Regions from separate parts of the Paenibacillus sp. FSL R5-0378 genome, predicted to be linked through region 2. Evidence: riboswitches for the same ligand, from Rfam matches in the RefSeq annotation. Region 2 holds a riboswitch; each other region holds the start of a gene.
What was found. Region 2 has a riboswitch for thiamine pyrophosphate ahead of thiE (thiamine phosphate synthase). Riboswitches for the same ligand answer to the same signal wherever they lie in the genome.
Positions count from the first base shown of each region.

Region 1: linked by a shared signal. The riboswitch ahead of tenA (thiaminase II) and the one ahead of thiE (thiamine phosphate synthase) in region 2 are both predicted to bind thiamine pyrophosphate.
Region 3: linked by a shared signal. The riboswitch ahead of MKY74_RS01680 (ABC transporter substrate-binding protein) and the one ahead of thiE (thiamine phosphate synthase) in region 2 are both predicted to bind thiamine pyrophosphate.
Region 4: linked by a shared signal. The riboswitch ahead of MKY74_RS29570 (ECF transporter S component) and the one ahead of thiE (thiamine phosphate synthase) in region 2 are both predicted to bind thiamine pyrophosphate.

Region 1 covers NZ_JBBPAY010000001.1:3,853,900-3,858,449, reverse strand. Annotated here, with positions in the region: gene thiD (bifunctional hydroxymethylpyrimidine kinase/phosphomethylpyrimidine kinase) at 1-754, opposite strand, end outside; gene thiM (hydroxyethylthiazole kinase) at 751-1,599, opposite strand; gene tenA (thiaminase II) at 1,596-2,294, opposite strand; TPP riboswitch at 2,434-2,538, opposite strand; gene MKY74_RS18045 (YrdB family protein) at 2,673-2,999, opposite strand; gene MKY74_RS18040 (class I SAM-dependent methyltransferase) at 3,109-3,828, opposite strand; gene MKY74_RS18035 (hypothetical protein) at 3,986-4,306, shown strand; gene MKY74_RS18030 (serine hydrolase domain-containing protein) at 4,448-4,550, opposite strand, start outside.
Region 2 covers NZ_JBBPAY010000001.1:2,212,037-2,216,586, forward strand. Annotated here, with positions in the region: gene MKY74_RS10420 (NADAR family protein) at 28-582, shown strand; gene MKY74_RS10425 (hypothetical protein) at 636-812, shown strand; gene yhbH (sporulation protein YhbH) at 927-2,084, opposite strand; TPP riboswitch at 2,323-2,432, shown strand; gene thiE (thiamine phosphate synthase) at 2,576-3,223, shown strand; gene thiS (sulfur carrier protein ThiS) at 3,207-3,404, shown strand; gene MKY74_RS10445 (thiazole synthase) at 3,413-4,192, shown strand; gene thiO (glycine oxidase ThiO) at 4,219-4,550, shown strand, end outside.
Region 3 covers NZ_JBBPAY010000001.1:368,604-373,153, forward strand. Annotated here, with positions in the region: gene MKY74_RS01665 (MBL fold metallo-hydrolase) at 1-132, shown strand, start outside; gene MKY74_RS01670 (CGNR zinc finger domain-containing protein) at 146-745, shown strand; gene MKY74_RS01675 (VOC family protein) at 1,281-1,667, shown strand; TPP riboswitch at 1,742-1,854, shown strand; gene MKY74_RS01680 (ABC transporter substrate-binding protein) at 2,072-3,121, shown strand; gene MKY74_RS01685 (thiamine-binding protein) at 3,176-3,469, shown strand; gene MKY74_RS01690 (ABC transporter permease) at 3,466-4,224, shown strand; gene MKY74_RS01695 (ABC transporter ATP-binding protein) at 4,255-4,550, shown strand, end outside.
Region 4 covers NZ_JBBPAY010000001.1:6,371,675-6,376,224, forward strand. Annotated here, with positions in the region: gene MKY74_RS29565 (ABC transporter ATP-binding protein) at 1-1,151, opposite strand, end outside; gene MKY74_RS29570 (ECF transporter S component) at 1,144-1,755, opposite strand; TPP riboswitch at 1,835-1,948, opposite strand; gene asd (archaetidylserine decarboxylase) at 2,229-3,023, shown strand; gene MKY74_RS29580 (SDR family oxidoreductase) at 3,042-3,899, opposite strand; gene MKY74_RS29585 (phosphotransferase enzyme family protein) at 3,925-4,550, opposite strand, start outside.

The DNA of each region.
Region 1 (4,550 bases), 1.6 Mb from region 2:
CGCCAATACCGAGCGAGTTCTCGATGGCCGCCTGGATGAATTCACGGGCCGTCCGTACGGCCTCGTTGACCGGGTTCCCTTTAGCCAGCTCAGCGGCGATCGCAGCCGAGAAGGTACATCCCGTTCCATGCGTATGACGCGTGTCAATCCGACTTCCTTCCAGGGTCGAGAAGGATTCTCCGTCGAAAGTGAGATCAACCGCCTTGTCAGACGATTCGTCATGTCCGCCCTTGATTACAACCATCGCCGGACCGTAAGCCGCGATGCGGTAGGCTGCCTCGCAGCGTTCCTCCATCGACCGGATCGCCATCCCCGCGAGCACTTCCGCCTCCGGAATGTTGGGCGTGACGACAGCAGCCAGCGGCAGCAGCTTGTTCTTCAGCGCGTCAACAGCGTCCTGCTGCAGCAGCCGCGCGCCGCCTTTGGCGACCATAACCGGGTCGACCACCACATTCCTCCAGCCAAAATCGGCTATACGTCCTGCTACGGCCTCAATAATATCCGCGCTGAACAGCATACCGGTTTTGACCGCATCCACGCCGAGGTCGGTGCCCACGGCATCCATTTGTTCGGCTGCCGCAGCCGCAGGAAGCGGATATACACCTTGTACTCCGAGTGTGTTTTGAACGGTAATGGCAGTAATCGCGGACATACCGAATACGCCAAGCTCCTGGAACGTTTTAATATCCGCCTGGATGCCTGCCCCGCCGCCGCTGTCAGAACCGGCTACCGTCAATGCTTTCGGGATGCTCATTGCACAAATCCCCTTCCTGCCGACTCCAGAAGAGAGGTAATGGTTCCTTCCTCCAGCGGGTGGCGCTCCATCACAGACAACGCGTCGAGGAAAGCGATTTGGAAGCTTCCCGGCCCCTCCATGCCTGCCCGCTCAAATGCCCGAACGGCCGCTTCACCGTAGTAAGCCAAGGCGGCCGCGCCGGCGGACAGCAGATCGGGTTCGACCGCTCCAAAAGCGGCGATCACCGATGTCAGCAAGCAGCCGGTCCCGGTGACTTGGGTCAGCATCGGATGTCCGCCCCGAATCAAGTATCCCCTCGTTCCGTCGGTGATTACATCTTCTTGCCCGGTAATGGCGACGAGCGTCCCCAGACGGTGTGCCGCCCGTGCCGCCAAGTCGGCGGGAGCAGACTCCCCGGCCTCACCTGCGTCGACGCCCTTAATTGCACCGGATTCACCAATGAGATGGGCAACCTCCGCTGCGTTGCCCCGAACCAGTGACACGCGGACCTCACGCAAAATCCGCAGCGCAGCCTCCGTGCGAAATGCGGTTGCTCCCGCGCCGACGGGATCCAGGAACACCGGAACGCCATGATCGTTCGCCGATCGGCCGGCGATGATCGCCGCTTCCACCAATTCGCTGCTCAGCGTTCCGAGATTCAGGACGACGGCTTGGGCGACCCGAGCCATATCGGCCACCTCCTCTTTGGCATAGGCCATTACCGGGGAGGCGCCAAGGGCAAGCAGGCCGTTGGCCGTAAAGTTGGTCACGACCACATTCGTCATGTTGTGAATGAGCGGACGCTGCTCTTTTATCCGTAAAGGAAGCTGGATGAGTCCGGACGGAAACATATCGGCGGTCATCGTCCCACCCCTTCCGCTGCAGCCAGGGAAACCGGCCAATCCTCAAGCGTAAACGCCATTTCCCAGAACATGTACTCCAGCTGACAGCTGGTCAGAAAATGCTCCATCAGCCGTTTTTTTCTTGCGGGAGGCAGACCCTCCGCCCATTCGTCGAGCAGCCGCCGCAGCTGTACCGTCACGCCGCTTTCACGGTCCCCGTAAAAGTGCATCCATTCATAAAACGGATGGGATTTCTCCGGCTGGACTTCCTCCAGCAGACGTTGGCCGATTTCCGTATAGGTCCACGGGCAAGGTAACAGCGCAGCTACAATATCCTCAAGTCCCCCCTCATGGGCGACGTTCAGCATATGCCGGATGTAATGATTGGCCGATGGAGCCAGCGGATAGCCTTGCAGTTCCTCATATGCAACACCGGCGACATCACAAAAGTTTTGGTGGGGATGCGTTTCACTGTTCAAAATAAACGAAATCTGTTCGTTAAAAAGCGCGGTCGTCTGCCGGCAATCGCATCGGGATATGGCAATGCCATAGATCCGGATGTAGGCATTTAGATATTCAAAATCCTGCTTCACATAGTGAATCAGCTGCTCCTTGGACAAGGTACCTTCCGCAATCCCCCGTACAAACGGATGCTTGAAGATCGCTTGATAAATAGGATCTGCCGCGTGTCTCAATTCTTCGGTAAACCGGGCCATGATCATGCACCTCCGTTAATTTTGACGAAAATCGCATGTCGGGGCGCGGGGAAGCCAACACAAAAAAGCCGCCCCGAAATGGAGCGGCCGCTATTTGCAGTGTCATCCTGAATGTATCTCATCAAGAAAGATGCGTATGTATAGGCCTGCTCCACTTCCCTCCGCCGGTATTAACCGGATCAGGTTCAAAGGGTCCAAGCGATCACTTGTCTCAGCTGCCTCCGCAGCTCCCCTAGTGGATTTTCGTATGATATTTTACAAGTTCATGATTAACTGTAGCTCCGTTCGCCGGTGTTGTCAAACAAAAAAAGCTGCTGGCGGGATACCGGGAAAAAGCTTGTCGATCGTTTAAGCGGATTTCCTGCCACCTTCAAGTGTTTATCTTTTCAACGCGTAAGAAAGGATCATCTCGACGATAACGACAGCGGCATAAATGACAGCGGCTGTTCGATAACCCGATCCGTACAGCGCAGCCGCGGCCAGACCGAATACGATCAGCTGCAGCACAGCCCGGACGGGAAGCGTCACCGGGAAGGTCGCTTTCGGTGCGACATACATACCCCAAAAAACAGCAACAACGACCGGCGAGCCTATTCCTACCACGATACGGATCCACAAGGCGGTATCCAGTTTAAATCCCCACAGGCAAAAGGCTGCCAGTGCGCACAGCTCCATTAGAAAAAAGATAAGGTCGATCACAATCATTGCCAAACCCTCCATTTTGGGCCGGTCAGGGCCTTTGGAATGAAGCCATTCTCAGTAAAATTACGCCGATTGTTTCTTGCCTCTCGCGACGAAAACTCTTCCACTCTCACTACGGCCTGTGGGCTTTCACAATTAAAAAATGCGGGTGATGCAGAATCCGCTGGTAGAAGTCGGCCGACTCCGGCAGCCGCTCCAGAAACTCGGGAACCGGCCTTGGTTCGACAAGCTGGTCCAGTACAAACCAGCTTGACGTCATATTGACGATTTCCTGCAGGGGTCTGCGGAAGAACGTCACTTCAACGCTGCCTGCCTCTTTCTTCGTCCACCTGTCTACAAGCAGCTCCCGTACAAAATAATCCGGTCTCTTAAAAACGGTAAAGTCCATAAACGGATGATGCACCGAAAACAATAACGTTCCTCCAGGCTTCAATACCCGCTGAAACTCTCGGAACAAAGGATCCCAGTCTTCGATGTAATGCAGCGTTAGCGAACTGAGAACAAAGTCGAACTTATTAGCTCCGTATGGCAGCGGTTCATTTAGATCATGAACTTGAATCTCCGCTTGACTGCCGACTCTCCGTTTGGCCGCCTCCACCATATCGGGGCTGAAATCGATCGCCGATACCGATGCGCCCCGGGAAACGAACTTCTCGGTGTACCATCCTGCGGCGCAGCCTGCATCAAGGGCATGGAGTCCGGACATATCCGTTGGCAGCAGCTCCAACATGGCCGGACGCTCGTAGTATGCATTGGCACCGCTGTCCGAATCGGTATGCAGTTCATAGTCCTTGGCAAGCTTGGTATAAGCTTCAAGCACCCTCTCTTTCATGCAACCACCTCCGTAGACTCGCTATTCACCACCATATTATACCAACCAACAGAAAGGTTGGATATAAATAAACCAGTTTAATGTAAGCTGTGCATAACTTAATTGCCGCAGGATGCGTTATAAATAACAAGATCAAGTTTGAAGGCGGGGATTGTCTTTGTTAAAAAGCGTTTCTTTTTGGCTCACGTTATGTATGATCCTCACCTGCATACTGGATGCCTCCGGACAGGGTTTGGCCAACATCATACTGATCCGGCTGAATCCCTTGCTTGAAGCCTTGCTGCATGACCCAGTGTATTCGGGCTGGCTGTCCGATAAACACGCTTTCGTAACGAACAGTTACTTTATTCCCTTACGGTTCCCGGCGTATCTTCTCTCCATCGTCATGGCAGTCATCATCGGTGCGGCGGTTGATCTCCTCATTTACGGGATGAAGCGTGGATTGGCTCGCCGTGGCCATCCGAGGCCGACATCATGATCCCTAGATTCTGGTTTTCATGCTCGTACCACTTCCTCATTGCTCGTCCAGTAACGGTAAAAGGCTGCCTCACGGCAGCCTTTTACTCTTGATTTATTTGCTTTCAGCGGATTCCACGCCTCTGAAGCGCAATGCCTCTAGCTACAGGACGCTTGTCGTTCCAGCTTGTTGCAGACACTGCAGGAGGGCGTTATTGAAAAAATTCTGGTCGTCTTCATAACGGCTCGTATACTTATTGAGCATT
Region 2 (4,550 bases):
GGGAAGCTCTTATAGGGGGGAAATTGGATGTATACCTTGGAAGAACTCCGGAAGGCATTCCGGAAAGGGTCCAAGCTGAAGTATGTATTTTTCTGGGGGCACCAACCCGCGGCGGACGGATCTATTACGAAGAGCTGCTTCAGCCAGTGGTGGGAAGCGAAGTTTACCGTGGACGGTGTGGAATATGCAAGTGCCGAGCATTATATGATGGCGGAGAAAGCCAGGCTGTTCGGTGACGAAGAGATCAGGGAACAGATTCTCGCAGCCAGGCACCCGAAGCAGGCCAAAGATTTGGGGCGGAAGGTGAGAGGATTCGATCCGGCCGTATGGGACCGGGAAGGGTACTCCATTGTGGTCCGGGGAAACGAAGCGAAGTTTTCCCAAAACGACGATTTGAAGCAATTTCTGCTGGGCACCGGGCAGCGGGTGCTGGTAGAGGCAAGTCCCGTGGATTCGATCTGGGGCGTTGGGTTGGCCGCGGACGACGAAGCGGTCCTGAACCCGCTTCTGTGGAGAGGGAAGAACCTGCTTGGCTTTGCCTTGATGGAGGTTCGGGACCGTCTGCAGGCGGAAGAAGCCTAGCGGCATACGAAACATGCGTGTCGTGCGTGCGGGGCCTAGCGGGAGTGAAAAACTTGGCAGCAGTAATGAGCACGCTGGCAATGGGGAGCACGCTGGCAATGAGGAGCACATTGGATGAGCATGCCGTCAGTGAGGAGCCTGGCAGGAGTCAGGATCAGTCGATTGTGGAAAAAGGCTGCAAATCGAGGGTCATGCTAGATTGTGGGAAAAAGGCTGCGAATCAAGGGTAATGCTATATAGAGGTCACCCGGCCATGCAAAAAGGTCGTTGTCGGTTACTCGCGTAACGGGACAACGACCTTTTTATATGCCATAATTTTACGTTCGAGGAGGCGGTGTTTCGGCTTAGGTCAGTGCGCCTTCCTGCTTTTTAAAGAACGTACGCAGCGCCTGGTAGACCTCGCCCTTTTCCTTGATGACGTAATACATAAACTGGTCGAGCTTGATATTACGGTACGCGGACATCAGCGTGCTGCTCCGGTTGTACTGGTTGACCTCTCCGTAACCGAACATGTTGCTGACTTTAAGCAGCTCGCCAATCAGCCGCACGCAGCGTTCGTTATCGGAAGTCAAGTTGTCGCCGTCCGAGAAATGGAATGGATAAATATTGTACTTGGCGGGCGGGTAGCGCCGGTCGATGATTTCCAGCGCTTTCTGGTAGGCGGACGAGCAGATCGTGCCCCCGCTTTCGCCCCGGGTAAAGAAATCTTCTTCGGTGACTTCTTTGGCCTCCGTATGGTGGGCCACAAAGACGATGTCGACCTTTTCGTATTGGCGGCGCAGGAAGCGGGTCATCCAGAAGAAGAAGCTGCGCGCACAGTATTTTTCAAACGTGCCCATCGACCCGGACGTATCCATCATCGCAATGATGACCGCGCTGGAATGGGGAACGACGATGTCCTCCCACGTTTTGTAGCGCAGATCGTCGGGGCTGATATGATGAATTCCCGGCTTGCCGCTGGTGGCGTTGCGCCGCAGATTTTCCAGGATCGTCCGCTTCTTGTCGATGTTGGACTGCATGCCTTTTTTGCGGATGTCGTTGAACGTGATCGATTCGGTTTCGACTTCCTGCTGCTCTTTCGGCTTCATATTCGGCAGCTCCAGCTGATCGAACAGCATGTTCTCCAAATCCTCGAGGCTGATCTCGGCTTCCATAATGTCCTGGCCGGGCTGGTCGCCGGCTTTTTCGCCTTGACCCGGCTTTTGCACCGGATCCCTGCCCAGCACGTCTCCCACCTGGCTGTCACCGTCTCCCTGGCCGACATGCTTTTGCTTCTGGTAGTTATAAATGAAACGGTATTCATCGAGGCTCCGGATGGGTACCTTGATGATTTGCTTACCGTCCGACATCACGATGTTTTCTTCTGTGATCAGGTCGGGCAGGTTCTGCTTGATAATTTCCTTAACCTTCTCCTGATGGCGGACCTGATCCTGGTACCCTTTCCGGTGCAGTGACCAGTCCTCCTTGGACACCACAAACAGCGAATGATCGTCTGATGGCATGTTCAGGCACCTCCCATGTTCCCATACTCAGCACAAACTTTGGCTTGTTAAACATTTATATTCACGGGCGGGGACGATATGTGATGACGCAAGAGATAAAATAAGAAGTTTGCCGCACCCAAATATATGAAATTTTGCGAGAATCGCTGCTATGGATGAGATAAGCGTTCCGATGCCGGTGATCTCACGCTGGCTATTGCCAAAAGTCAGCAGTTTGGGCTATAGTGGTTGTGAAATTAAATAGGAATGCGGGTGCTGGATGAAGTCCGGCTGAGATGGCAGCCTTTTGCTGCGGACCGTTAATCTGATCCAGGTAATGCTGGCGTAGAGAATATCATTCGAATTGCGGTGCCATTCGTGTATTTCTCGAATGGTTTTTTTGTGTTAACCGGGTAAGAGGGCGCTTTCGCAAGACGAGGGCTTACCCTTCGCGATGATAGAAGCCGGCATGAAATGGAGGGAAAGGCAAAGGGAAGAGAGGAGAAGCAGTCATGGTCGATTTTCGTCTGTATGCGATTACTGGCGAGACGTTCCATCCGGGACGCCGGCTGGTGGACGTGATGGAGCAAGCTATTCGGGGAGGTGCGGACATCGTTCAATTCCGCGACAAAACAAGCGGCAGGGAAGAGCTGCTGCGCAAGGCGGCGGAGCTGCGGGAGCTGACCCGCCGCTACGGTATCCCTTTTATCGTGAACGATCACGTTGATATCGCGATGGAGGTGGATGCGGACGGGATTCACCTCGGTCAGGGCGATATGCCGATCTCGGAAGCCAGAAAGCTTGTCGGTTCCAAGATCATCGGCATATCCACCCATGCGATTTCGGAAGCGCAGCTCGCCGAAGCGGAAGGGGCGGATTATATCGGCGTCGGGCCGATCTATGCGACGGCTACGAAAGCGGATGTGGTGGATCCGGTCGGTCTTTCGTACATTCGGGAAGTCGCCGGGGTCATTAAAATCCCGTTTGTGGCGATTGGCGGCATCAAGCTGGGCAACGTGGAGGAAGTGATCCGGGCCGGTGCGAGCCGCGTCTGCGCGGTGAGCGAAATCGTCGGCAGCCCTGACCCGGAAGCGGTATGCCGGGCGTTCATTCACAAGCTTGAAGGTAGAGGAGGAGCGGCGGATGGAACTGGTCGTTAACGGAACAAAGCGGGAGCTGGCGGCCGAGACGGTAGCCGATGTCCTCCGCTTGCTGGGGCTGTCCGGCAGGCCGGTCATGGTGGAAGCGGACGGACAGGTGCTGAAGATCGAGCAGTGGGAGACGACTCCGGTTGTGCCTGGAATGAAGCTGGAGCTGGTCCATTTCGTAGCGGGAGGTTGAGGGGAAAAATGAGCAGAGATACTTGGCAGGTTGGCGGACAGGAACTGTCGTCGCGGTTGTTTTTGGGGACCGGGCTGTTCCCCGATCCTTATGTGCAGATGGAGGCGATCAAAGCTTCGGGAACCGAGGTGCTGACGTTCGCTATCCGCCGGATCCATCTCGATTCGGTGGAGGATGACTCGATTCTGCAGCATGTGGAGCCCCAGAAATACATCTATCTTCCCAACACCTCCGGAGCGACAACGGCTGATGAGGCGGTCCGGATTGCCCGCCTGGCGCGGGCTTCGGGACTCAGCGACTGGATCAAAGTGGAGATTAGCGCCAATAAGCGCACGCTCCTGCCCGATCCGATTGAAACGTTAAAAGCGACGGAAATATTGGTCAAGGAAGGTTTTACGGTACTGCCGTATATTTCCGACGATCCGGTGATCTGCAAAAAGCTGGAGGAAGCCGGGGCAGCCGCGGTTATGCCTGGCGCAGCGCCCATTGGGACCGGCCTCGGCATTCTGAATCCGTACCATCTCGGATTGATCGTGGAGGAGCTGTCGGTCCCTGTCATCGTGGATGCGGGGCTGGGGACAGCCAGCGACGTGGCGCTCGCGATGGAGCTGGGAGTCTCCGGCATTCTGATGAATACCCCGGTGGCCAAAGCCAAAGATCCCGTGATGATGGCCCGGTCGATGAGGCTGGCGGTTGAGGCGGGGCGTTTGGCTTACTTGTCCGGGCGGATTCCGAAGAAGAAATATGCTTCGGCCAGCAGCGGCCTGGAATCGCTCGTCATCGAATAATGAAAGATGGACAGGGGGCTGTAACAATGAGCGGAGACATCATCGTCATGGGCGGCGGCATCATCGGATTATCCTGCGCGCTGGAGCTGCGCCGCCGCGGCCTGCACGTCACGCTGCTCGAAAAGGGACCCTGCGGCGGGCAGGCCTCCGGTGCGGCGGCAGGAATGCTCGCTCCGTATTCGGAGAACATAGAGTCCCCGGACGAGTTCTTCCGGTTGTGCCGCGAGAGCTTGTCTTTGTATCCGCAGTGGCAGCAGGCGGTGAAGGACATCTCCGGCGTCTCCTTCGAATATGCCGAAACCGGCAGCTTGTACGTCGCGAGGCACGAGGCGGATTTGCTGGCGCTGGAGAGCCGGTT
Region 3 (4,550 bases), 1.8 Mb from region 2:
ATCCACCATACCGCCATCCACCATCCGCCTGTATACCTGCAGACTCCCGATTGGCAAAATCGCCTGCGGGCTGCAGTTGGTGATACAATGGACATAGCATTCTTGAACACAAAGGAAACGATTACTCTATAAAGGATGACGCATCATGGATAAATCCCCTTCCCGCAACGTGCTGGGGGGCGCCCTGTGGATCAATCTCGCCAATACGGTGCGCATGCGGGAGCACCGGGTCACGGATATGCTGGAGGAGCCAGGTTATTTAGACGAATGGCTCCACGATAATGAATTGCACGGCTTGAACAATACCGCAGGGGCAGCTTCAGCTGCGAGACGGCAAGACCTGCTGCCCGAACTGCTCCGTCTGCGCGGCGTGTGCCGGCTCGTTCTAGAAGACCTGGACCATGGCGGTGCCTTGTCGGATGAGGCATTCGCCGCCATGGAGGCCGAAGCTTCGCGGTTAGACGTGGCGCTCCGGGCTGAGCGGGATGCCCAAGGCCTCCCCCATCTCATCACCTACGGACAAACCGCCGTCCAAGGCGTGCTGTACCCCATCGTCCGCTCCCTGTTCGAGACGCTGGCAAGCGTATCTTCGGACCGCATCCGGATTTGCGAGCATGACGACTGCATCCTGCACTTTGTGGACACCTCCAAGAGCGGTAAGCGGCGCTGGTGCAGCATGGACACTTGCGGCAACCGCCATAAGGCGGCCGAATTTTATGCGAAGAAGAAGCAGCGCGGGCACTAAATTAAGCCTGGGATCGTCTGATGGACATCCCGGGCTTTAGTCAAATAAGCCTGTTGCCTTGTTCACTGCCCTTGATTTATATGGCGGACACTCTCCAGTTTAGCTCCTTTGTCCAACGACTTGTAGGAGTATGTCGATAGGTACGTTCTTCCGACCTCTAACAAGTTCCAAGTGTTTTCATTATCGACTTTAATTTTAACTGGCCATTCTTCTTTACTATGGGTTTTCTCGACGACAATCCAATATGTCGAGCCAATGAGCTGCTTATCGAGTATCGTTATGTCCCCTCCGCCAGACGTTGGCCCGGTACATGCTGTCAACATACACATGAAAAGCCATGCTGCAATTATTTTTTCAGGACCCTCTCCCCCGTTCCTGACTATTTCAATACCTAACGAAACCACCAAACAGCCTATCATTTATAAACAATGATGTTTGCATAAAGTTGCCTTACAACTCGGATTTAAATGCTATAATGGCCTTAATTTAGGGCAAACCCATTACTTATAAGTACTATGAAAAGGAGCTTATACATATGGCTAATAAACGTTTGGATCATGTCGGCATCGTCGTACGGGATTTGGAGTCAACCATTCAATTTTATACCGAGATCGTGGGCCTGGAGCTGAAAGGCCGGCTGACGCACACCAACGGCGTGTTCCAGCTGGCGTTTCTCGGCTTCGGGGACAGTAACGAGACGGAAATCGAGCTCATTCAAGGCTACAGCTACGACCTGCCGGCCGAGGGCACGGTGCACCATTTTGCGATCCATGTCGACGACATTCAGAAGGAATTTGAGCGGATTCAGGCGCTCGACGGCGTGGAGCTGATCGATCAGGAAATCGTGACCCTGCCGAACGGATACCAATATTTCTTTATCTATGGTCCGGAAAAAGAATGGATCGAATTTTTCCAGAGATAATCTGGAATCGGGAGGATGTCTGGACACCCCCATGGGGATGGACTATAATATGGGAGGAAAACAACCCGAAAACCTTATAGAATCCGGGGTGCTGGAATTGGCCGGCTGAGATTGTATCCCTTCAAGATACTGACCCTTTTAACCTGATCTGGGTAATGCCAGCGTAGGAAACCGTTTGTCACGGCTTACAAGCCGTGCTGATCTTGCGCATATGAAGCGTCCCGTTTACGGGGCGCTTTTTTCATTCATACTAGTGAAAAACGGGATTACGCCTTGCGAATGCTTCTATGATTCAGTCACTCAGATCGGCTTACGATTCTAAATATAACGGGGAGAGGGGATCACCGGTCGATGCTTCCACAGAAAGAATAAGAACGGCCGGACATCAAAGGAGAGAGAAAGCCATGAAGAACAAATCCATCGGCCTGCTGCTGGTCTGCATGCTCGTACTGGCGCTTGCCGGATGCGGCGGCAGCCAAAACAATACGGGCGGCGGAGAAGGAACATCCGCTTCCGACACCACGGCAGGCCAGGACAACACCGCAGCGAAGCCGCTGAAGGACGTCAAAGTCGTCCTCGACTGGACGCCCAACACGAACCATACTGGGCTCTATGCTGCCAAAGACTTGGGCTATTATAAAGAAGAAGGCTTGAACGTCGAGATCGTGCAGCCGGGCTCCACCGGCGCCGACGCCATGGTCGCTTCCGGCAAAGCGCCCTTCGGCGTAAGCTATCAGGAGAGCGTGACCCAGGCCCGCACGCAGGGCGTGCCGCTCGTCTCGATCGCCGCGGTCATCCAGCACAATACGTCGGGCTTTGCCGCACCGGTGGACCGGGGGATCAAGACGCCGAAGGATTTTGAAGGCAAAACCTACGGCGGCTGGGGTTCCCCTGTCGAAGAAGCTGTCATGGGCTCCATCATGGAGATCGACAAGGCGGATGTGAAGAAGGTGAAAATCGTCAACATGGGCGACGCCGATTATTTTACCGCCGTGAAGCGGGACATCGACTTCGCCTGGATCTTCTACGGCTGGACCGGAATCGAGGCGAAGCTGCGCGGCGAGCCGCTGGACATGCTGTATGTCAAAGATTATTCCGAGAAGCTGGACTACTACACGCCGGTTCTCGTAACGAACGAGAAGCAGATCAAGGATGACCCCGAGCTGGTTAAAGCGTTTATGCGCGCGACCGCCAAAGGTTATCAGTACGCGATCGACAAGCCGGAAGAAGCTGCCAACCTGCTGCTGAAGGACGTGCCGGACCTCGATAAGCAGCTGGTGATCGAAAGCCAGAAATGGTTAAGTCCTAAATATCAAGACGACGCAGCCCGCTGGGGCGAGCAGAAGGAACAGATCTGGAAGGGCTATTCCGACTGGATGTACGATCACAAGCTGCTGGACAAGCCGCTGGACGTGAAGAGTGCGTACACGAACGACTTTTTGCCGGAACAATAAGCCGCACATAACCTAAGAGTTACCGTAACCTATGAAGAGAGGAAGTAGATTCGCATGGCCAATACGCTGTTAAGCATTCAGGTGATCCCGAAGACGCCGGGCAACGAAGACTCATACGCCTACGTCGATCGTGCCATTGAGGTCATTCAGCAGTCCGGCGTGAAGCATGAGGTGCACCCGCTGGAAACGACGATGGAGGGCGAGCTGGAGGAGCTGCTGGACGTCGTGCGCAAAATGCACGAAGCTCTGGTGGCTGCAGGCAGCCCGAGTATCATCTCCCAGGTCAAAATCGCCCATAATCCCGGCGGAATCAGCATGGACAAGCTGACGGAGAAGTACCGTCCATGAGAAGCTGGTGGAAAAACGTATGGCCGCCCCTCGTGGCGGTCATCTTCTTTTTGCTCGTATGGCAGCTGCTGACCTCCCTGTTCCATATTGAACAATGGATTTTGCCTGCGCCGAGCGACATCGCCCGGGAAGCCGCGGCCGCTTCCGGCGGCTTGTGGGAGCATGTGTGGGCCACGCTGAAGCTGACCGTATTCGGCTTCGCCATCGGAACCGCCATCGGGCTGGTCATCGCACTGATTCTGCATTTGATTCCGTTTTTAAAACAGGCGCTGTATCCGCTGCTTATTCTAAGCCAAAATATCCCGACCATCGCCCTCGCCCCCCTGCTGATGATCTGGTTCGGCTTCGGCCTCCTGCCCAAGCTGATCGTCATCACGCTCGTCTGCTTTTTCCCGGTGGCGGTCGCCGCCCTGGGCGGCTTGAAGCAGACCGATCCCGTCATGATGAACTACATGCGCATGATCGGGGCGGGCAAGGGCCAAATCTTCGCCAAGCTGGAGCTGCCCCACGCGCTCCCTTCCATCTTCTCCGGCATTAAAATTGCCGCCACCTACAGTGTCATGGGTGCGATTATCGCCGAGTGGCTGGGGGCCGACAAGGGCATCGGCTATTATATGATGCTGCAGAAATCGGGCTACCGCACCGACCGCATGTTCGTGGCGATCATGATCATCGTCGTGCTGAGCCTGCTGATGTTCGGGCTGATTGCGCTGCTCGAAAAATGGTTCGTCCGCTGGAAGCCGAAGCAGGGCTAGCGGGCCAGGCCGGAAAGGAGAAATACCGTGATGAATAAAAAAACCGCGCCCGCGCTGGAGATCGTCTCCGTCAGCAAAAGCTTCAAAGAGAAGCGCCGAACACTGCCGGTACTCAGCGACATCTCGCTGACCGTGGGCCAAGGCGAATTCGTGTCCATCATCGGGCCGTCGGGAAGCGGCAAGAGCACGCTGCTGCACGTGATCGGCGGGCTGACCCGCCCGGATGCCGGCACCGTCCGGATGAACGGCGCCGAGGTAACCGGGCAGCAGGGGCATATCAGCTACATGCCGCAGCAGCCCGCCCTGTTCCCTTGGCGGACGATCGA
Region 4 (4,550 bases), 4.2 Mb from region 2:
TGAAACACGAACCCGATCCGGTCCGAAGGGCAGGTCCGCTTCCTGCCCCTTCCCTTCAGCAGCCTGCCTTCCAGCACGTAGCTGCCGGCTGTCGGAAGAAGCTGCATCAGGCTCAGCAGCAAGGAGCTTTTCCCCGCCCCGTTAGGACCCACAACAGCGACAAAATCGCCGGCATATACCTCCGCCTCTTCCACCATAATCGCCGGCGCATCTCCGCGGAGACCGACAAACCCCCGCAAGGAGAGGACCGGCGCCGCCAAGTCCGCACCTTGCTGCGGGGATTGCACCAGGCCGCTGTTCCATGTATCCCGGTGACGGATATAATCCTCCCAAACGCCGGGATACCAAATGCCATTTTCCTGAAGGGTCCGGCGGTACGCCGTGAAGATTTCGGCCGGCTTGCCGTCGGCCAGAATGCTTCCGTCCGGCGCGAACAGAACGATCCGATCGACCCAGTTCACGATTTCTTCGATCCGGTGCTCGACGATCAGCACGGTCCGTCCGGCCGATACACCGCGAACCGCCTCCCAAATTTGCTGTCTCCCCTCGGGGTCCAGCAGCGCCGAGGGCTCATCCAGCAGGAGCACTTCCGGTTCCAGCAGAAGGACCGAAGCGAGCGCGAGCCGCTGCTTCATCCCCAGGGACAGCCGTTCAATCGGAGTGTGCAGCTCTTCGAGGTCCAGGCCGACCCGTCCGAGCGCCTCCCGCATCCGCGGCACCATATCCTCCCTGGCTACTTGGCGGTTCTCCAGCACAAACGCCAGCTCCTCATCGACATACGGCATGCAGAACTGGGTATCCGGGTCCTGAAATACATACCCGCACGAGCGGGGCTTCCGAATGTCCGCATATTTGAGCGGAACGTCAATGACCGCCGGAATCAACCCGCCGAGCACCTGCAGCAGCGTCGATTTCCCGCATCCGCTTGGGCCGAGCAGAAGCACCTTTTCCCCGGCCGGCACGGACAGGGAAACATCCTTGAACACGAACGCCTTCTCACCCGGAAACTTCAGGCGCAGGTCCGTTACCGAAACGGCAATTTGCCCGCTCCCTTGATCCGTCCCTTGATCCGTCCTTTGATCCGCTCCTTGACCCGTCTCATGCACTGCCGAATGCTGCATCGTCGCGATACCCCGGTTAGTCTCAGTCATGATCGAGCGCTTCATAATCCTTGGCTGTCACCGGCCGGAGCAGCTGGGTTACTCCGGTTGCTTCCAAAGCTTTGGTCAGGGCATACGCCAGGTACCCTGCGAGTACCGCCGAGCTGATTAACCGCATCACGTACTTCAACACGATCATCCATGTCGAATAGTCCGTGACGTAGCCGTAGTACACATCCACCAGGAATGATCCCAATCCCGAAGCCATGCCGGCCAGCGCCGCTACCCCCATGGAGAATTTGCGGTAACGGAACAGGGCGAAGATCAGCTCCGCGGCTAGACCTTGCGCCACGCCGTAAATCGCCAGCTGAAGGCCCCATTCACTGCCGAACAGAATTTCTACGTGAGCCGCGGCAACCTCGGCCAGGAGGGCTACGCCCGGTTTGCGGATCAGCAGCGCGGCAAGCGTCGAAGCGAGGAACCACATGCCGTACATCAGCTCATCCGCTTGGAAAAACAGCGGCTTGAACAAGTCGTTCACCGAACCCCAAAAATGGTACACCACCCCGATCACGAGGGATAGCAGAATCGTCACGAGCAGGTCGCTTAGCTTCAGCCCCTTCGGCCGATCCATCTGCATCGTACTGCTGTTCATTTGACAACATCCTTTCTTTTTCCAAAATTGGGCAATAAAAAAACCCCCTGGATAAGCGAGGGAGATCGTCAAATAAGCCCATAGAAGGACTTGAATTCTCTACGCTGGCATTATCCAGATCAGATTCCCGGTCAGCAGCGGTTCATTAGCTGCACTCTCAGCCCGATTCGCTCGAGCTCCCGTATTCCCATATGTACACAGATGAACGCAAGGCGCGGCATCGCCGCCTCCTGGTCCCGGAGCCATCGCCGTCCAAAGCGATAGATGCTTGGGTTCGATTCCGTGTAACAGGCACCTCGCCGCGATGAGTCGACGTCGGGCCCGTATTGATTCCAAAATACATGATCCTCGAAGGATTGGCAATACCATTTTTCTCCGGGGCGGTTTTCAGGATTTGTTGCATATTGATTTGGTAGCCGTTCTATGTCAATATATTCAGAGTGCTACAGGCACGTATGGAAGGGAGATTAGGCATGACAAAGAAATTACTGCGGCTCATGACAGAGCTCTCCTCGCGAAAGTGGCTCTCTTCCATGATGGGACGCTTCTCGCACAGCCGACTCAGCAGAGGGATCATCCCTACGTTTATCAAAAGCTATCAGATCCCGGCGCATGAAGCGGAGAAAGAAATCTATGAATACCGCACGCTCAACGAATTTTTTTCGCGGCGGCTGAAGCCCGGCATGCGTCCAATTCACGAAGGCGAGCACGTACTCACGAGCCCCGTCGACGCCAAGATCACCGCAATGGGTGAAATCACCTCAGGCACGATTATGAACGTGAAAGGGCAGGATTATTCGGTGGCGGAGCTGCTTAATTTCTCTCCCCACCTGGAGTTATATAAACATGGCTATGTCTTTGTGCTGTACCTCAGCCCTACCGACTATCACCGGATCCACTCTCCAATCACAGGCGTGAAAGTGGAGAGCGAGCATATCAAGGGCCGGTGCTACCCGGTCAATGATTTTGGCATGACCCAGATGAAATCCGTGCTGTGCCGCAATGAGAGGCTGATAACGTATATTAAGGGAGCCCTGGGAGAAGTCGCGGTCGTCAAAGTCGGCGCCATGAATGTCAGCAGCATCCGCTACGACGACGAAACCGCCAATTCCTGGCGTAACGGCGATCCGCTCGCCTATTTTGAGTTCGGTTCTACCGTCGTGCTGCTGATCCAGGACGGCGCATTCACCCCGCGGACAGACCTCCGGACCGGAGATCATGTCCGCATGGGCCAGCTGCTCGGTCAGCTGCACCCGCATAAAGGCTGAACCGGAAGCGAATCCGGCTCAGCCTTTTTTGCTTAGGAGCGCGAGCATAATCCGCTGAAACCACCGGCCCGGAAGCAGCTGCTTGGCCTTCATCGTCCAGCGTGTGCCGGCAGGCAGCGCATAACGGAATGCCGGCTTGTTCATACGTGCGATTCTCGCGATTAGCCGGGCCACATCGGCCGGATCGCCGCGCTGGCCGGCGTTGTCACGGGAAAAGGCCATCACCTGGCTCAGCATCCGTTCGTAGGGTGACCGCTCGGCGGCGCTCATCTGCGCAAATCCTTTGTCCCAAATGGCCGTTCCGTACGAACCCGGCTCCACCACCACGACATCGACGCCGAATGGCCGCATTTCCAGGGCAAGGCATTCGCTAAATCCCTCCACAGCAAACTTCGACGAGACGTAGGGGCCAAAACCGGGAAATCCGACAGCCCCGCTGACGCTGCTGATCTGAATGATTTTTCCCTGATGGGCCTCCCTCATCGCGGGAAGAACGGCCTGGGTGACCGCAACCATCCCGAAGAAATTCGTTTCCAGCTGCGCCTTCCACACGTCCATCGGAATCTCCTCGATCATTCCTCCGTATGCGGTACCTGCATTGTTCACAAGCACGTCAATGCGTCGGTGGGATTTCAGGATGCCCGATACCGCCTCAAGCACCTGTCCCCCGTCCGTCACATCCAGCCTAACCACGTGAATATGCTGTCTTACCCCCGCCGTCTGCGCAGCGTCCATCAGCTCCCCGCTCGCTTCCAGTCTTCGCATGCCGGCAAAAACCGTGTATCCGGAGGCGGCCAGCTCCACGCTGGCCAGCAGCCCGAAGCCGCTGGATCCGCCCGTGACCAGCGCGACCGGCCTCTCATCATGTCCTCCCAATTGCGCTCCACTCCCCGTTCAGATGTTATTTCGCCGGAAACAAAAACGGCTCTTCTGCCAAGTAGCTGCGGATCGCGGACAGAATATACCCCTTCTGTTCCTTCAGCGACGGAATTTCCTGCGGATTGCCGGCGTGAAACGCCTGATTCTCCAGGACCGCCTGCAGGAAAAAGGTTTCCAGCATGGACACGCTCTCCTTCGGAAGAAGTCGCATGCTTTCGTACCCGTCCAGCAGCATGCTTCGCTGTGCCGGGTACAGACCGATGAGCGCCTGCGCCAAGTCGTATGCATAATAACCGAACCCGCAGCGGCCAAAATCTATAGGGCAAGGTTCCCCGTCCGTGAATACAACGTTCCCTTCGTGGAGATCCGCATGGATCATACCGTACCGGGAAGGGCCCGGAGGCCATGCGGCGATCCGCCCTCTGATTAGGTCCGCCGCCTGTACATAAAGCGCCCATTCATCGGAACTCAGAAAGGCGCGGTGCCGCCGTTCCAGCCGCTGCATATCTTCTGTCAGGCTCGCAGCCCCCCATTCGGGTCTGACGAACCCTTCCGGCGGAACAAAGCTCTGCGCAGCCTGATGGAGCCTGGCCATAAGCACGCCCATCCGGTACACCTGCCTGTCATCGAGGCCGCCCTCCGCCTGCT